DNA from 2 places in the Pseudoalteromonas sp. SR44-5 genome. Region 1 is predicted to be linked to the other one. Evidence: predicted binding sites of a transcription regulator. Region 1 holds the regulator's gene; the other holds the start of a gene.
What was found. Region 1 encodes MetJ, which represses methionine synthesis genes. Its sites were predicted from a motif close to TAGACGTCTAGACGTCTA; they were not measured.
Positions count from the first base shown of each region.

Region 2: metE (5-methyltetrahydropteroyltriglutamate--homocysteine S-methyltransferase) is a predicted target of MetJ. The motif match lies at 3,027-3,044, and genes of this name have one in related genera.

Region 1 is NZ_JACJDT010000007.1:71,285-85,020, reverse strand. Features, by position in the region: gene H5154_RS05810 (penicillin-binding protein 1A) at 1-582, shown strand, start outside; gene metL (bifunctional aspartate kinase/homoserine dehydrogenase II) at 664-3,009, opposite strand; gene metB (cystathionine gamma-synthase) at 3,016-4,278, opposite strand; gene metJ (met regulon transcriptional regulator MetJ) at 4,514-4,834, shown strand; gene H5154_RS05790 (malic enzyme-like NAD(P)-binding protein) at 4,944-6,185, opposite strand; gene rpmE (50S ribosomal protein L31) at 6,750-6,962, opposite strand; gene priA (primosomal protein N') at 7,196-9,382, shown strand; gene H5154_RS05775 (SPOR domain-containing protein) at 9,404-9,934, shown strand; gene hslV (ATP-dependent protease subunit HslV) at 10,015-10,533, shown strand; gene hslU (HslU--HslV peptidase ATPase subunit) at 10,545-11,873, shown strand; gene H5154_RS05760 (gamma-butyrobetaine hydroxylase-like domain-containing protein) at 11,942-12,316, shown strand; gene H5154_RS05755 (hypothetical protein) at 12,597-12,857, opposite strand; gene H5154_RS05750 (methyl-accepting chemotaxis protein) at 13,442-13,736, opposite strand, start outside.
Region 2 is NZ_JACJDT010000019.1:38,462-44,304, forward strand. Features, by position in the region: gene H5154_RS12045 (acyloxyacyl hydrolase) at 1-314, shown strand, start outside; gene H5154_RS12050 (DUF2897 family protein) at 369-515, shown strand; gene metE (5-methyltetrahydropteroyltriglutamate--homocysteine S-methyltransferase) at 555-2,828, opposite strand; gene H5154_RS12060 (LysR family transcriptional regulator) at 3,117-4,004, shown strand; gene H5154_RS12065 (ElyC/SanA/YdcF family protein) at 4,057-4,821, shown strand; gene H5154_RS12070 (Nif3-like dinuclear metal center hexameric protein) at 4,856-5,608, opposite strand; gene H5154_RS12075 (hypothetical protein) at 5,759-5,843, shown strand, end outside.

The DNA.
Region 1 (13,736 bases):
GCAAATCATTGTGCACCGCGCATCATATCTAAACAAAACGCGTTTTTGATAGCCGATGCGATGAATAGCGCAATTTGGGGAGGCGGTAGTTGGGCTCATAAAACGGGTTGGAGTGGCACAGGCTGGCGTGCTCAGGCCTTAGATCGTCGCGATCTTTCCGGTAAAACGGGTACTACTAATGACTCTGTCGATACTTGGTTTAGCGGCTTTAACCGTAATGTTATGACCTCGGTCTGGGTTGGATTTGATAATCCAGGTAACCCGCTTGGTCGCTCGACGTATAATAACAACATGGATAATACCCAGATCTCTGGTGCAGAATCTGGTGCTAAAACAGCTCAACCAGCATGGATTGACTTTATGCGAGTAGCACTCAAAGATAAGCCAGAAGCACCAATCGAGCCACCTGAAGGATTAGTGTCGGTACGAATCGATTTAGCAACGGGACTCTTGAGTCAAAAGAACGATTACACTAGTCGCTTTGAATACTTTGAAAAAGGCACCTCGCCCACTAAGTATGTGATGCAGCATGTAGAAAACGTTTTTGAAGAAGAAACTAAAACAGAAGAAGAGCTGTTTTAATATTACTCTATCGCGATATAAAATCGCTGCTACATAAAAAAAGCGCCAATCGGCGCTTTTTTTATTTTACAAACTCAGAGCTCATTTTAAGTTTTGTATTAACCAATATAAATCAGAATGCACGCCTGCTGCGGTAACTTCTTTGCCTGCACCAGGACCTTGGATCACCAACGCATTATCGCTATACCACTGACTGTTGATAACAAAGATATTATCACCTGGAGTTAAGTTAGCTAAGGCATCACCCTGTGTTGCATAAGCCAAACCGACTTTAGCGGTTACTTTGCCATCAGCAATTGTTAACGCACCGGTATAACGCAGTACTTTGTTTTCTTTGCCAGCTAACTGCGCTTTTTCAGCAATAAAGTCATCAAGCAACTGCTTATTAGCTAAAAAAGACTGCCAATCACCTTGCGCTAGTTGCTCTGGCATCAACGGTGTTAAGCCAATCTCATCAAGCTCTAAGGTGAGCCCTAATTCACGCCCTAAAATTAATAGCTTACGCTGCATATCACGCCCAGATAAATCTTCCCGTGGATCAGGCTCGGTGTAACCCATTTTTTGCGCTTGCAACACTAAATCGGAAAACGCCACACTGCCATCATAACTGCTACACAACCACGATAAAGTGCCTGAGAACACGCCTTCAATATGGGTAATACTGTCGCCACTGTTTTGTAAATCAGCTAACGCAAAATTAATTGGTAAACCCGCACCAACACTGGTGTTATAACGCCATAATAAGTTACGTTCAGCTAAATTACGGCGTAAATTTTGATACCAGTCATTATTTGCAGTGCCCGCATATTTATTAGCACTGATCAGGTGACAATCTAAATTTACAAACGCCGGGTAAAGCTTACTAAACGCTTCACTAGCAGTAATATCAATCAGCACTTTGTGTTCGTAATCGAGTTCGCTGATACGTGTCAGTAAATCAGCTTCTTGGTAATCTATTGCTTCGTTTTGCCACTGTGACTGCCATTGCTCAAGCACGATACCACTTGGGCTGAACAACATAGAGCGCGAGCGTAATAAACCAACCAGCTTAACGCTGAAGTGTTGCTGCAAACGATTAAGCTGCTGACTTAGTTGCTCAATAAATACTTCACCAACATTACCAAGGCCAGCAACAATAATGGCAAGCTCTTGGCCTTTGTTAATCAACTTATCATGCAATAAGGTCAACACATCACTATCAATAGATTGATCCGTTAGTAGTAATATGTAGTCTGCGTCTTGATGGCTAAAGCGCGGCACTAAACTTTGCTCACTAAGCACTTGCGTTGCTTGTTCAAATAATTGCGCTACATCATTTCGTGGCGCCACAACAGCGCAACCATGTAAGTTCGACTCAATAATATTAGCGCGCCCTTGCAAATGACTCACCACCTGATGAGTCGCTGCTGCCGGCACTAGTAAGTAGGTATCGCCGTTTTTAATAAAATGATGCAAGCTGTGTTGAATAAGCTGACTTAATTCGCCAATTTCACCGCCACGCAACTGATCAATGCGCAGTAAATCAATATTTTCTAAGGTAGTGATAAAACGCTTAGCTTTGCTGTAACCTTCTTTGACAATTTCTGTCGCGCTAGCTTCGCTGTCGTAACTACTGCGAACGACTAACTTGATATCAGTATTTTTTAATGGCGAGAGAGTTTTAGCATGTAACACTGGGTTGCCCAAACGCGCCAGTAAGTTTGCTTGGCCACGACATACTTTAGAATACTTAATCGCTTTTTTTACTTTACGAGGGTCGGTACTAAACACCCCTTGGGTATCAGTCCAAATTGATACCTGACTAGCATGACAATAACTGCTTAACAAAGTCGCGCTGTAATCACTGCCATTGCGCCCCAAAGTAACGGTATTTGCTTGGCAATCAGCGGCTATAAAACCAGTAACAATATTAATGCAATTGGCTGAAATTAACTCGGCACAGGCTTGTTGATTTTTTTGATGTAATAATTGCCCATCATTAAGGGTAAACAATTGACGAGCATCAACATCTTGAGCTGCAACATTTAACTGTTTTAAATAGCTAGCCAATAATCGTGCCGACCAAACTTCACCGTGAGCAAGCAATGCGGCTTCCTGTAAGCTTTGCTGTTGAGTTTGCTGTGCAATTAAGGCTAGCTCCTGTTCTAATACGTTTAATGCCGTATGTCGCGCTGCTGGACTCAATAACTGCTCGATCAAAGTACGTTGATGATTATCAAGCTGCAATAATATATCACTCACTGCCTGTTGATCACCTTGCTGGTAACTCTGCCATAGCGTAACTAACGTATTGGTAGTTTTACCGGCTGCGGATACCACCACACAATCACCGGCTTCCGTATGGGCTAGAATAATATTTGCTACGGCCTGATAACGCTCTGCAGAACTAAGGCTAGAACCACCAAATTTATGAACTATATTTACCATTTTTTATTACCACAAAGCCGTATGTGCAGGAGTCAGTTTAAATGAGTTTGATTGCTCATCATCTTGTTGTTGAACAGAGGAAGCAATTACTTTTACGCCGTGCTGAGCTTGACCTGGTTTCACTTTATTGAATACACGATCTAAGTCAGCGATTAAATCTTTTACATCTTCAATGCCCACCGAAATACGGATCAGGGTATCACCTACTCCCGCAGCAAGACGAGCAGTTGCCTCCATACCTGCGTGGGTCATAGTTGCAGGGTGACAAATCAAACTCTCAACCCCACCTAATGACTCAGCTAAGCTAAATTCTTCTAAGCTGGTCAAAAATTCTGCAGCATCATTAATATCACCTTTGATATCAAAGCTTACCATGCCACCAAAACCACGTTGCTGCTGTTTAGCGAGTTCATGCTGTGGATGAGATACTAATCCAGGGTAATATACTTGGCTTACATAAGGGGAGTTTTCTAGATATTGGGCAATAATAAAGGCATTTTCTTGATGCTGACGTAAACGAACATTCAAAGTACGTAAACCACGTAACGTTAAGTAGCTATCAAACGGGGCACCGGTAATGCCAATGTTATTAGCCCACCAAGCAAGCTCATCACCCAACTCTTGGGTAGCGGCGATCACCGCACCACCAACAACATCTGAGTGACCGTTAATATATTTAGTGGTCGAATGCACCACAATATCAACACCAAACTCAATTGGGTTTTGCAAAGCAGGTGATAAAAATGTGTTATCGGCACCAACCAACGCACCGCACTGCTTAGCAATCGTGGTGATCGCTTTAATATCGGTTAACCGTAAGATAGGATTACTCGGTGTTTCAATCCAAATTAGCTTTGGTTTTATCTCAAGAATTTTTTGATGATTTTCAGATTTAGTTAAATCTAAAACCACTAACTTTAATAAGCCACGCTTTTCAAGTGAGGTGAATAAGCGGTAACTACCGCCATAGCAATCATGTGGGATCACTAAGGTATCGTCACTGTTTAGCAGCTGAGTAGCTAAATGCACCGCAGCCATGCCCGTTGCAGTGATAATCCCCTTAGCGCCACCTTCAAGCTTAGCGAGCGTTTCAGCGAGTAAATCACGGTTTGGGTTGCCGCTACGGCCATAATCATATTGGCGCTTTTTATCAAAATCAGCAAATGAGTAGGTGGTCGATAAATGAATGGGAGGCACAACCGCGCCGTGATGTTTATCTGCATCAATACCATTGCGTACTGCAATGGTTGCTTTATTCTTTTGACTCATACCGTCACCTAAAATTAAATGGATGTTTAGACGTCTAAAAGGTTAGAGGATCAAATTTAATAAGTCAAAGCATTTATGCGGTTTTAGCCGCAAGATTAGAAGTAAAAACATTTAAGCTGCTAGATGGCTAAAAAACAAGTATTTGACTATCTTTTTTAACACGATAGAATTTCGCCATCTTTGCGCTGCAAAAGGTCGCGCAAACAATTAACAACCTGAGGCAACGATACATCCTATGGCTAAATGGAATGGTGAATATATTCACCCATACGCAGAACACGGGAAAAAATCAGAACAAGTTAAAAAGATCACCGTTTCGATCCCGCTAAATGTATTAAAAGTTTTGACTGATGAGCGCACTCGTCGTCAAATTAATAATCTTCGCCATGCAACAAATAGCGAATTACTTTGTGAAGCATTTTTACACGCATTTACTGGCCAACCACTGCCAAACGATGAAGATTTACGTAAAGATAATCCAGAGAAAGTGCCTGAAGAAGTGAAAAAAATCATGCTTGAGATGGGTCTCGAAGTACCTGTACTCAACGAAGATTAAGTTATCATTTGTATATATTCCTGCTTCAGGAATTGGCTACAAAAAAACCTCAGTAACGTAAGTTGCTGAGGTTTTTATTATTGTGCCATTACCAATTGCAGCGAAGCAGCTACTCCATGTAGTTTTCCGGCATATCAATTTGTGCAACACCAGAATCAATTGCCGCTTGCGCTACTGCTTTGGCAATGCGCGGTAATAGACGCGGATCCATCGGTTTTGGAATAATATACTGCGCACCAAATTCAAGTGTCTCAACACCCGCCGCTTTTAATACTTCCGCTGGTACTGGTTCTTTAGCAATGCTACGAATAGCGTCAACCGCAGCAATTTTCATTTCATCATTAATTTTGCTTGCACGCACATCTAGCGCACCACGGAAAATAAATGGGAAACACAGCACGTTGTTAACTTGGTTTGGATAATCTGAACGACCCGTTGCCATGATTAAATCATCGCGAGCACCATGAGCAAGCACTGGTGAGATTTCTGGATCTGGGTTTGAACAGGCAAACACTACAGGTCGATCAGCCATTAACTTAAGATCGTCAGGAGAAAGTAAATTCGGGCCAGATACACCAACAAATACATCGGCATCAGCAATAACATCTTGCAGTGTGCGCTTATCTGTATTGTTAGCGAATAACTGTTTGTACTCGTTTAAATCATCACGACGAGTATGAATAACGCCTTTACGATCTAACATGTAAATATGTTCACGCAATGCACCACACTTGATCAGTAGCTCCATACACGCAACCGCTGCGGCACCGGCTCCTAAACAAACGATAATCGCATCTTCGATTTCTTTGCCTTGTACTTCAAGTGCGTTGATCATACCAGCAGCCGTTACAATCGCGGTACCGTGTTGATCGTCGTGGAACACTGGAATGCTACAACGCTCGATCAATGCTTTTTCTATTTCAAAACACTCTGGCGCTTTAATGTCTTCTAAGTTAATACCGCCAAACGTATCAGCGATGTTAGCAACTGTATTGATGAAATCTTCGGTGGTATTGTGTTTCACCTCAATATCTATCGAATCTAGACCCGCAAAGCGTTTAAATAATAACGCTTTACCTTCCATAACCGGTTTTGAAGCCAATGGACCTAAGTTACCTAAACCTAAAATAGCGGTGCCGTTAGTAATAACCGCAACCATATTGCCTTTACCGGTGTATTTGTAGGCATTAGCGGGATCAGCAGCTATTTCACGTACCGGTTCTGCAACACCGGGGCTGTATGCGAGTGCAAGATCCTGTACGGTTTCAGCTGGCTTTGTAAGCTCAACGCTAATTTTTCCTGGAACGGGGTGCGAATGGTAATGTAAAGCTTGTTCACGAAAGTCTGACATAACGCGATTTTATCCTGCAAGTAAGTTAAGTTGAAAGTGAGAGTAAGCAGTTCTTATATCTTATAGGGAACGATACCTATATTATAATTAAATTCAAGCAATATCAGGTCTATCCTGTTATATGCTATATCCGTTAATTTTATGCGTTTTGTCAGCATTTTTTGCAAAAAAGCTTCAATTTTCGGCTATAAAAACGCCACAAAGCATCAAAAAACCCATCTTAAAATGCTCATTATGCAACGCTTTAAAGCAAAAATAATGACCTATGACTAAAAACCATCAAAGTAAGACGTTAACAACATTTAACCGCAAAAGACCTAACTTTACCGACAAAAACGTTTAATTTATCGCTTTAACGAGAATGACAATATAGTCAACAAATCACTATTTGTCTGTTATTTACTCGCTATACTGGATATAAAAGTGGGAAATAGTCACAACATAATGAATGCGTAAAGCTGGAGCACTAGAGCAAGAAATAAAGACTAAAAGGCGGTGTTTTTAATAAATAGCAGGCATAAAAAAAAGCACCCTAAGGTGCTTTTTCCGACAAAACAACAAGAATTACTTGCTGCTAAGTGAACCGAAACGCTTGTTAAAGCGATCAACACGGCCACCTGTGTCTAAAACTTTTTGCTTACCAGTGTAAAACGGGTGACACGCAGAACATACGTCTAAGTGAATGTCTTTACACAGAGTAGAACGAGTTTCGAATTTATTTCCACATGAACATGATGCTGAAATTACTTCGTACTTAGGGTGAATACCTTCTTTCATAGAAACCTCTAGTTAAGGCCGCATCGCTCTCCAAACCCGGAGTCTGGCACCATACGTCGTTAAAACAAATTATTTAGGACGCGTATTCTAAGCAACAACCCCACTTGCTACAAGCTTTAAATGTCGTTTTTGCTAATAAAATGAACAAAAGTTTTAAAGAAGGTATTTGCAGGTAGGTTTTCAGCCATAATTTTAGTACATTAACTCCCTTATTCGTTCTTGTTTGGGTTGTTATGAGTTTTGTTGAAGTTGCTATAAAAGTACCGTTGCATCGCACCTTTGATTATCGCATTCCAGAGCAACTCGATGGTTTATCGGTGATGCCTAAAGTCGGTGCGCGGGTATGGGTGCCATTTGGTAATCAGCGCAAAGTTGCGGTCGTACTGGCGCTAAAAACCAACACCGATGTGCCGGTTAATAAACTTAAAGCAGTGCTTGAAGTGATTGATGATGAAGCCGTTTTATCAGAGCGACATATCGAATTATTGCGTTTTACTGCGCGCTATTATTGCTACCCACTAGGTGAAACAATTCATATCGCCCTGCCTGGCGCGCTGCGTCAAGGACTGTGCCCAGATAAAAGCAGTATTAGTATGGTGGCACTAACTGCAAAAGGCGCTAAATTACCGTCTTTAAAAGCAAAGAGCCAACTAAGCTTACTCAAACAACTGGCAGATTCGGGTAAATCATCACTTACAGAATTAAAAGCGCTGGGGTTTAGTAAAAAAACTATCGACAGCTTACTTAACAAAGAGCTGATCAGCCAAACGATTGAACACGACAACCAATGGCAACAACAACTTCCCACCGTAGGCACTAAGCCGACTCTAAATAAAGAGCAAGCAGTAGCCTGTACCACCATTAATCAAGCGGTCGGTTTCAATAGCTTTTTACTAGAAGGTGTTACTGGCAGTGGTAAAACCGAGGTTTACTTACAATGCCTTGAAGAGGTTTTAAAACGCGGTGAACAAGCACTCGTACTAGTGCCTGAAATTGGCCTTACGCCACAAACGGTTAATCGATTTCGTCGTCGCTTTCCTGATACGCCGATTATGCTGTGGCATTCAGCACTGACCGATAACGAACGCTTACAAACTTGGCGCTTTTGTGAAAAAGCCAGTTGCGCAATTGTGATTGGTACACGTTCGAGTATCTTTTTACCATTTTTAAAGCTTGGTATGATCATTGTTGATGAAGAACATGACGGTTCATTTAAACAACAAGATACCTTACGTTACCATGCCCGTGATTTAGCCGCATACCGCGCTTTTCAACATAAAATACCGCTGATCTTAGGCTCAGCAACCCCGGCGCTCGAAACCTTGCATAAGGCAATTCATAATAAATACCAACTGCTGAGCCTAACGCAACGTGCGCAAACCAGTACCGACAATAAATTTCAGCTGATTGATATGAAAGGCCAGCCGGATCAAGCTGGTATAGCCCATGCCAGTCTTGCCACTATGCGTCAGCATTTAAAACGAGGCAAACAAGTGATGGTATTTCTAAACCGTCGCGGTTTTTCGCCTACCCTGATTTGCCATGAATGTGGTTGGTTAAGTGAGTGCACACGTTGCAGCACTAGTGCGACTTTTCACAAAGCCATCGGCCAGATGATTTGCCATCACTGCGGTGAGCAAGAACGCGTGCCGCATCAGTGTCCAGACTGTGGTAGTACACAAATATTTCCTAACGGCAAAGGCACCGAACAAATAGAAGAGTTTTTAACAACCGAGTTTCCTGATACCCCGATTAGCCGGATTGATCGCGACTCAACGCGTCGTAAAGGCAGTTTAGAAAAAGCCCTAGACGATATAAACCAAGGCGGTGCAAGGATTTTAGTTGGCACCCAAATGCTTGCCAAAGGTCATCACTTTGCTGATGTGAGCTTAGTATTGATCCTTGATGTCGACGGCGGCTTGTACTCGTGCGACTTTCGCGCCACAGAGCATTTAGCACAATTGGTTACTCAGGTGGCTGGCCGTGCTGGGCGCAGTGGCGAACCAGGTCATGTATTATTGCAAACTCACTTTCCCGAACATCCTTTATTACAAGATTTAGTCAATAATGGTTATCAAGATTTCGCCCGTTTTGCACTGCAAGAGCGCGATGACGCACAGCTACCACCAATAACTAATATGGCGATTGTCCGCGCTGAAGGTCACAACATAAAGCAAGTGGTCGATTTTTTAACAGATTTAGTTCCAGTCCAAGGTCTAACTGGTATACAATTGCTAGGTCCGATCCCTGCACCGCTCGAGCGAATTGCGGGGAAATATCGCTTTCAATTGCATATTCAAGCGCTCGAACGCCCTCTATTACACCAATATCTCGCGCAAATGGTAGACTACTTAAGTACCAGTAAATTAGCGCAAAAGGTGCGATGGAGCTTAGATGTAGATCCAATAGATATGATTTAAGGTTAGAAGCCCAATACCACCATGGCACAACACGATTTTATTAATAAAAAACCGGGCAACCGTAATAGCAAAAAAACAGCGCCACCGAAAAAACCATTCCCCGTATTATTAGTACTGGTTACCGTACTACTTGTTGGCGGTTTTAGTTTTGGTTTATGGTATGTCAAAACCAATGCAGATCCAAAGCTGGTTGAACAACAAGCAAACCCAACACCTGCAAAAGTGCAACAAGAGTTGCCTAAACCACGCCCTCCTGAATTCATAAAAGAAATCAAAGAGCATGAAATTCAAGTTGAAGTAAGAGAGCTTGAACAAAAAGGCCCTTATGTAATGCAATGCGGTTCGTTCAGAACCCATGGCCAAGCAGAAACCTTAAAAGCTAAAATTGCATTTGCCGGATTAATCGCCGAAATTCGTGAAACAACTGGCACTAACGGTGTCTGGTATAAAGTGCGTTTAGGTCCTTATAAAACCAAACGTTTAGCCGAAAGTGATAAAAACAAACTAAAGCGTAACAAAATAACTGGTTGCGGAATTTGGAATTGGACTTGATTTTAGCCCATTAACCCATATTAACTCATCATCAATCGCTTTTAACGAGTCGCCCCTGCGACTCGATGATGAGGAATAACATGACCACTATTGTAAGTGTACGTCGCGGCGATAAAGTCGTCATTGGTGGCGATGGCCAAGTTTCACTTGGTAACACCGTAATGAAGGGCAACGCCCGCAAAGTTCGACGCCTTTATAATGGCAAAGTGATCGCCGGTTTTGCTGGCGGCACTGCTGATGCCTTCACCCTGTTCGAACGTTTTGAAAGCAAGCTTGAAATGCACCAAGGCAACCTAACCAAAGCCGCTGTTGAAATGGCTAAAGATTGGCGTAGCGATCGCGCCTTGCGCAAACTCGAAGCATTGCTTGCTGTTGCCGACTCCACAGCCTCACTGATAATTACTGGTAACGGTGATGTTGTGCAGCCTGAAAATGATTTAATTGCCATTGGTAGTGGTGGTAACTTTGCCCAATCAGCTGCAACTGCCCTACTTGAAAACACCGATTTAAGCGCCCGCGAAATTGTTGAAAAAAGCCTGACAATTGCCGGCAACATTTGTGTATTCACAAATAACTTTCAAACCATCGAAGAATTGTAATAGGAACTGCTATGTCTGATATGACTCCCAGAGAAATCGTTCATGAACTTGACCTGCATATAATTGGTCAAGCAAAAGCAAAAAAAGCAGTGGCTATTGCCCTTCGTAATCGCTGGCGCCGCATGCAATTAGATGAAGATCTTCGCGCTGAAGTAACGCCGAAGAATATTCTGATGATCGGTCCAACCGGTGTTGGTAAAACTGAAATTGCCCGTCGTTTAGCAAAACTTGCCAACGCGCCTTTCATTAAAGTCGAAGCGACTAAGTTCACTGAAGTGGGCTATGTTGGTAAAGAGGTTGAAACCATCATTCGCGACTTGGTTGATGTATCAATCAAAATGACCCGTGAACAACAAACTAAAAAATTCAAACATCGCGCAGAAGAAGCTGCCGAAGAACGTATTTTAGATGCACTACTGACTCCTGCTAAAGATTCGTCTGGTGAAAGCCAACGCGATGAAGGATCTTCAACGCGTCAGATCTTCCGTAAAAAATTACGCGAAGGTCAATTAGACGATAAAGAAATTGATATTGATTTAGCCCAAGCACAACCAAATGTTGAGATCATGGCACCACCTGGTATGGAAGAAATGACCAACCAGCTGCAAGGCATGTTCCAAAATATGGCGGGTGACAAGCGCACTAAACGCAAACTTAAAATTAAAGAAGCGTTTAAATTATTGGTTGAAGAAGAAGCCTCTAAATTAGTAAACCCTGAAGAGCTAAAAGAGCAAGCAATCTTCGCAGCCGAACAAAACGGTATTGTGTTTATCGACGAGATAGACAAAATCTGTAAACGCGGTGAATCATCAGGTCCAGATGTAAGCCGTGAAGGCGTACAGCGTGACTTACTGCCACTGATTGAGGGCTCAACCGTGAGCACTAAGCATGGCATGGTGAAAACTGACCATATGTTGTTTATTGCCTCTGGCGCATTCCAAATGGCAAAACCATCTGACATGATCCCAGAGCTACAAGGTCGCTTACCTATTCGTGTAGAGCTTGAAGCATTAACCGCTGACGACTTTAAACGTATTTTAACCGAACCACATGCCTCACTGACCGAGCAACAACATGCACTACTTAAAACAGAGCAAGTAAGTGTAGAGTTTAGCGATGACGCCATCGAGCGCATTGCCAAAGCGGCATGGCAAGTTAATGAAAAAACCGAAAACATTGGTGCACGTCGCCTACATACGGTAATGGAAAAACTGATGGAAGAAATTTCCTATGATGCATCAGAGCAAGCTGGCACCAGTTTAGTCATTGATGCCGCCTATGTTGAGAAGCATTTAGGTGCACTGGTGGAAGATGAAGACCTAAGTCGCTTTATTCTTTAATTTTAAAACTAGAACTTAGGGCCCAGGCTCTAAGTTCTTGGTTCTAGGCTCAATACACAGGCATAACAATGAAGCAAGTGATCAAGGTACATCATCATACCGTTAGCAAAACCCTTGATGTCTATTTTGACGATGACACCCACTGTACTTTTAGTAGTGAGTTTTTACGTGTTCATTCACCGTCTGCCGAAGTACAAGGCCATGGTAACGAACAAATGAAATTGGTACTCGGTAAATCGCAGGTTAGCATCAAAAGCATCGAGCCAGTCGGCCACTACGCACTGCGTTTAGACTTTGACGATGGCCACAACAGCGGTTTATTTAGCTGGGCATATTTCAGCCATCTACAAGCCCAACATGACGATTTATGGCAAACCTACCAACAACGCCTCGCAGAACATCAAGCCAATAAAGACAGTGTACCGATCAAGTTTGTACCTTAGCGAGTTTGCGAGTTAAAAGGTTCAAGGTGAAAGTTAGCGCAGCTCGGCGTTAAAGTTAACTATGTCATTCTGGTTGAGTGTAGCGAAGCGTAACGAGAAGGTGCTAGGTAACTAGGTTTTTAATAAGTCCTAAAATAGTATGATTACCGTAAGCTACTTGCAGCTGCATCGACAGACGATGTAAACAAATTTGTTTATTGATTTTAAGTTTGGCCGTTACCGAATTTAAACCGTCAAAGGTAATACTATTGCCTATTGACTGAGTTAAGGCTCATATATGTTAGGGTTGCTTTCTGACTTTAAACTTATGATAAATAAAACCAATAACAAATGATATTACTAAGCATGCCGCAATTAGTTTTACACCTAACATTTCAAGAGGAGACTGACCTTTTGGAAAATAATCAAAATATGAAACACCACTGTTAAAGCATTCACCAAAATTTGGCTCAATAATATCAACAAAACCTGAACAAAATAATGCAGAACCACCATAAGATAATATAAATAATATCAGTAAAATCCAGCTTAAAAGTTTCATTGATACTCTCGTAATCCTAACGAGCCTGTAGAATAACTCGTTTTTAATTTATTGTTATTGATGGTTTAACCATAGCGGAGTTGCTATTTTGATTCAATCGCTTAGTAATATTCATGTTAGATTATCAGTTATTTAAGCATGCCAATACTAAGCGCTAAGTTTCCTTCATTTACTGCTCATTCCCTTCTCTGTGTGCAAAAAAATTTAGTGAATTATTCACAAAGAGGTCAAGAGACGCTGCGTTTTAGAGGTAGGGCCTAAAGGCTGAGGTTGGCGTAGGTCGTGCTTTAGCAGTCAATTCCAATAGTTAATTGATTTTCGCCATAAATGACGACCTACAATGGAGCTAGGCGTATACCCGCAGCTCGTTGCTCAAAACCTGAAGCTTTTCACTCCCTTCTCTTTGTGCAAAAGATCTTTAATTGAAATATTTACAAAGAGGCTCAGAGGCGCGGCGCTTATTTAATTATCCAAACAAAAAAGCCATAACTTTCAAACAACTCAGGGCTGCTTAAAACTTATGGCTTAGCGCTTAAAGCTCAGCTAATTCCTAGAACCTAAATCCTAGAACCTAGCTTCTGTTTTTAAACCTTAAACTTATCTATCGCGGCGTAAAGCACTCTTGCTTGCTCTGATACCTCTTCGCTAGTTTGTGCATTTTTTGATGAATGAGCTGAGGCATCTTCGGCGATATCACGAATACGCACGACGTTTTTATTCACCTCAGAAGCAACTTGGCTTTGCTCGTCAATTGCGGTGGCAATATGCGTGCTCATTTCCATAATAGTTTGCACATCTTCGGTAATAGAGTTCAGTAGTTCACCCGCTTTTGTTGCTTGTGCTGCGCTTTCGCCGCCTTGTGTTCGGCATCGTTGCATT
Region 2 (5,843 bases), on a different contig from region 1:
AATACGGCGCAGATAATAGCCATCAGACAAATGTTGTCCTTGCAATATCCCCGGTATTTCAACATCTGATCAGCTCAGTGCGCGGTATTCCTTTGTATTTCGAAGCCGGCATAGGGGTTTCATTAGTCAATGACACTCACTTCGCCGGCAAAAATGTGAGTACCCACTACCAGTTTGAAGACCGACTAGGCTTTGTTGCTGATTTTGGAAAAACCAAAGCTGCGGTGCGTTATTTACACTATTCAAATGCAGGGTTTAAAAGACCAAACCCAGGTCTTGATTTTATTTCGCTGTCGTTTTCTAGACGTTTTTAACCCTAGAAATCTTTGCTACACTAAGTACTTATAAATGACTCGTTAGAGATCACCATGCAAATTTGGCATATACTCATCATCATCTTAGTGTTGGCAATCATTATCGGTAATATTTTGCTGATCAAACACTCAGCAAAAATGGATTTTAAAAAACCAACCGATGAAGATGAACTCAAATCAGAGCAACAAAAAAAGCCCTAACTAAGTTTTGTTAGGGCTTTACATCGTAGGAGATGTTCTTTACTGCAGCTCCTCACGCAGCTCTTTGGTTGCTTTAACCATATTATCAAGAGCTTGTCGCGTTTCTTGCCAACCACGGGTTTTCAAACCACAGTCCGGGTTTACCCATAAACGCGCAACCGGTATTTTTCGTGCGGCTTTATGGATCAACGTTTTCATCCATGCAATATCCGGTACATTCGGAGTGTGAATATCATATACACCTGGACCAATATCATTTGGATAATCAAAATTCTCAAATGCTTCAAGTAGTTCCATGTTAGAACGTGAGGTTTCAATGGTGATCACATCGGCATCCATATCTGCAATCGCGGCAATAATACCGTTAAATTCGGCGTAACACATGTGAGTATGAATTTGTGTTTCATCTTTCACACCGCTTGCTGAGACCCTAAATGCATACGCTGCCCATTCTAAATATGCTTGCCATTGGCTACATTTAAGCGGCATACCTTCACGAAATGCAGGTTCATCAATTTGAATAATATCAATACCGGCATTTTGTAAATCGACCACTTCATCACGTAACGCAAGTGCAATTTGATTAGCGATGGTGGGTTTGTCTAAATCATCACGAATGAATGACCAAAACAGAATAGTTACAGGACCTGTTAGCATGCCTTTCATTTTCTTACTCGTCAGCGACTGTGCGTATTTTGTCCACTGAACCGTCATCGCTTTTTCACGTGATATATCCCCCCAAATTACAGGTGGTTTCACGCATCGCGAGCCGTAGCTTTGCACCCAACCAAACTGGGTAAAAGCAAAGCCTTCTAATAGTTCAGCAAAGTATTCAACCATGTCATTACGCTCCGCTTCGCCGTGCACTAACACATCTAAATCAAGCGCCTCTTGCTCTTCAACAGCGTAGCGAATTTCTGCTTTAATTTGCCTTTGATAATCATCCGCAGATAATTCACCGGCTTTATAATCACGGCGTGCTTGACGAATTACTTGAGTTTGTGGAAATGATCCTATCGTGGTGGTCGGCAGTAGCGGTAAATTAAGTGCTGCATGTTGTTTTTCAATACGTTGAGCAAATGCATGATTACGCTTACCGTCTTTTGCGGTGAGTGCAGTTACACGCTGTTGTACAGCTGTATTATTTACACGAGTAGAGGTTAAGCGTGCTTTAATAGGTGCTGAATAAGCAACGAGCTCACTGATATCATTGCTTTCAAGCGCGGCTTTTAATAATGACAGCTCTTGGCCTTTTTGTTTTGCAAATGCAAGCCATGAACAAAGTTCATCATCGAGCTTTTCTTCTTGCTCTAAATCAACCGGTGTATGCAGTAAAGAACAAGATGGGGCAAGCCATAGATTATCACCGCGCTTTAGCGCAATGTCTTTTATGCTATTAAATACAGCCTCTAAATCAGTACGCCAAATATTACGGCCATTTACTACGCCTAATGATAAAACTTGATCTGTACTTAATAATATATCTAGTTTTGCAACATCAACATTTGTTGCAACACAATCAAAATGTACGCCATCAACAGGGTAACCTGCAATATCATCAAAGTAGGCAGTGACTGAGTCAAAATAACTAGCAAGTAACAACTTCACGCCTTGACCTGCAAGTGCACGAAAGCTTGTTTTTAATGCCTCTTGATAATCTTCAGTCAGCTCTAAACCTAATATAGGCTCATCAACCTGTACCCATTCAATCCCTTGCTGCGCTAATTTAGCGAACACGTGTTGATAAACAGCTAATAGTTTTTCAAGTAAGCTAAGTTTATCAAACTCCTCACCTGCACATTTTGCTAAGTAAAGATAAGTGACTGGGCCGACCAATACTACTTTTGCATTGTGCCCCAATGCTTGTGCTTGAGTAACTTGCTCGAATAACTCAGTGCAAGTTAGTTGAAACTGCTGATCATGAGTTAGCTCTGGAACTATGTAATGATAATTAGTATTAAACCACTTTGTCATTTCGCTTGCTGCACATGAACAACCGCTTGGTGCACGACCACGCCCAATACGAAATAATGTATCAAGATCAATGCTACCATCCGCTTTTTGATGACGCTTGGGCACTGCGCCAATCAATAAAGAGGTAGATAACACATGGTCATACCAAGCAAAGTCACCTACCGGTAATAAATCAATCCCAGCATCTGCTTGAAGAGCCCAATTTTCTGCCCGGATCGTCTTACCTTGATCAAGCAACTGCTCTTGGCTGATTTTACCAGCCCAGTATGATTCTACTGCAAATTTTAGTTCACGCTTTCTACCTATGCGAGGAAAACCTAAGTTATGTAATTGTGCCATGTTGAAATTCCCTTCCAGCTGTTTAGATAGCTAAACCATAAACCTATACCTGACATCAAACAATTGATGCTTCCTCAGTTTCAACTTGAGGTAAATTCATGGAAATGATTTTTTGCAAACTCAAAAAACACAATGACATCGCTGTCAAATATGGTGCTATAGTAGATTTGTAAATTTCACGTAAAAAAACGTGATTTATAGCCATCTAGACGTTGAAGCATCTTAATTTAAGGCGTATTATGGATGTAATCTGAGTTAAACTCACCTTTACCATGAGAATTATTAAAGATGATTGATGTAAAACACTTAAAGACCATCGCAACCTTGAAAGAAACCGGTTCTTTGGTAAATACTGCGCGCGAATTATTTTTGACTCAATCCGCTTTATCTCATCAAATCAAAGATTTAGAAAACAAGCTTGATTGCCAACTATTTGAACGTAAAACTCAACCGGTGCGCTTTACCCCACAAGGTATGCTATTACTTGAACTTGCCAGCGAAGTACTCCCGCGTGTTGAAGCAACCAAATGCCGTTTAAAAGAAAGTCTTAATCAACCAATTTCACAATTACGACTCAGTGTTGAATGCCATGCTTGTTTTCATTGGTTATTACCAACAATTAAAGAATTCAATAACTTTTGGCCTGATATCAAAGTTGATTATGAGCGCGGCTTTAGTTATGACGCTATTCCTGAGCTGCTCAGTGATGAATTAGATTTAGTACTCACTTCAGACATTCGTGAACCAGATAAACTTGAATACGCACATTTATTTGATTTTAAGCTTAAATTAATTGTTGCCCCAGATCATGAACTAGCGAAAAAAGCCTATGTAACGGCGCTTGATTTGAAAAACGAGACGATTATTTCATACCCTATTCCACGAGAGCGTCAGGATATCTTCAAACATTTTATTCAAAATGCACGTTTTGATGGCACCTTGAAAACCGTAGATCAGGGCTTGCTCATTTTTCAGCTTGTCAGTGCCGGAATGGGGGTTGCAGCATTACCGGATTGGTTAGTAACACCATATGAAAGCCAAGGACTCATTAAGTCGATTCCATTAGGCGCGCTGGGATTAACCCGTCCAATGTATTTAGCCATGAAAAAGAATATGAAAGATAACCCAGTGTATCGCCACTTTTTAAATACCTGTAAGTTAAATAACGGTCGATAAAATAGGTTTAACCCAGTAGCATACAGAAAACCCCTTTATGTGTGCTACTGTGATGTTTGAACTGAAAAAAATCCTCGGTGCAATGCTAATGCCATTGCCTCTGTTTGCTCTACTGTGCTTTGTTTGCTTATTAATCGCACTGCGTACCAAGAAAGTCAGCATATTTATTGGTTTAATCGCAATTACCAGTTTATTGCTGATCAGTACCCCTTTTATTGGTCAAAAAATAATTGCTCCAAATTCACAGTTAAAGTATGTTTTTGATACAAATAAACAGCCGATACTCGATAAAATAGTGGTACTTGGTTGTGATATAAATCCTAACCCAAAACTTAACGCCAATAGCCAACTTGGTAATTGTGCTAAAAGCCGCCTAATCGAAGGTATGCGCTTAGCATATGTGTACCCACAAGCTCAACTTATTGTTTCAGGTGGCGGTTACAATAAAGTGACCAACAGTAGTTTGATGCAACAAACCGCGATAAGTTTAGGTATTGATGCGCAGCGTATTAAACAAAATCCTACGGCTATGGATACCGCCGATGAAGCACGGCTTTTAGCACCTGCTCTAGTTGATTTTAAAGTTGCACTGGTAACTTCGGCAAGTCACATGGCACGAGCAAAAGATCTATTTAATAGCCAAGGCGTTGATGTTATTCCAGCCGCCACTGACTTTCATGACTTTAGCGAATGGCCTACCCATAAACAGTATATTCCAAGTGCTGATGTGCTATTAGCGGTGACCCGTGATTGGCATGAAAGAATAGGCATGTTTTTGATAAGTGTGCGCCGCTGGATTGATCCAGAAGCGCTTTAAGGTCTAACTCACTTAAAGTGAATTAGCTGGCAACTCAAACTGGGTTGTCTATATCAATGAAGGTTACATCAAAACCATGTTGCTCAGCCAATAACTCACCGAGCGCTTTTATGCCATAGCGTTCGGTGGCGTGATGGCCTGCGGCAAAAAAATCGATCTTTTGCTCACGCGAACTGTGAATGGTCTGCTCTGAAGCCTCGCCTGTTAAATAGGCATCAATCCCCTGGCTAGCAGCCAAATCAATATAACCTTGACCACCTCCAGTACACCAAGCGATGGTCTCAATTAGCTCATCACGTACTAGACTCACTAAAGGTTCACGAGCAAGCACTGTTAATATTTTTTGTGCAAATTGCTCACCACTCATTGGGATTTTTAAACGCCCTTTGACTGCGACACTATTTGCTACAGGCTCCAAACCATCGAGTATTTCTAAATCAAGTAGCTGTGCTAATTGCGCGTTATTACCGATTGATGGATGCACATCAAGAGGTAAATGATAGGCAAATAAATTGATATCATGATTAAGTAACGCAGCTATGCGACGCTTTTTCATACCGGTAATAGGTTGCGCTTCACCTTTCCAGAAATAACCATGATGAACTAATATTGTGTCTGCGCCATGCGCAATTGCAGCATCGATTAATGCTTGACTGGCAGTGACACCTGTAACAATTTTTTTTATCTGTTCACGTCCTTCGACTTGTAGCCCATTTGGGCAAAAGTCTTGAATAGAATCAGGTCTTAAAATGGTATTTAGTAATTGGTTAAATTCTCTGCGCTGCATTTTTTTATTCCAGATTAGCGTTAAATTTTGTGCAAATTTTGGCGTTTATAGGGCTAAAATGGAAGGAAAATCGCAAAAAATTGAAAAGTAAGTCAAAAATAGGTATAAATAAATATTCTCAATCTGTGTTTACAACGTATAGGGCCTCTGATGAGCAAACTAGACAAAACAGAAGTATTAAATGCCTTTGAAGCAGCATATCAAGCAGCCAATGGTAAGAAACCTGAAATTACCA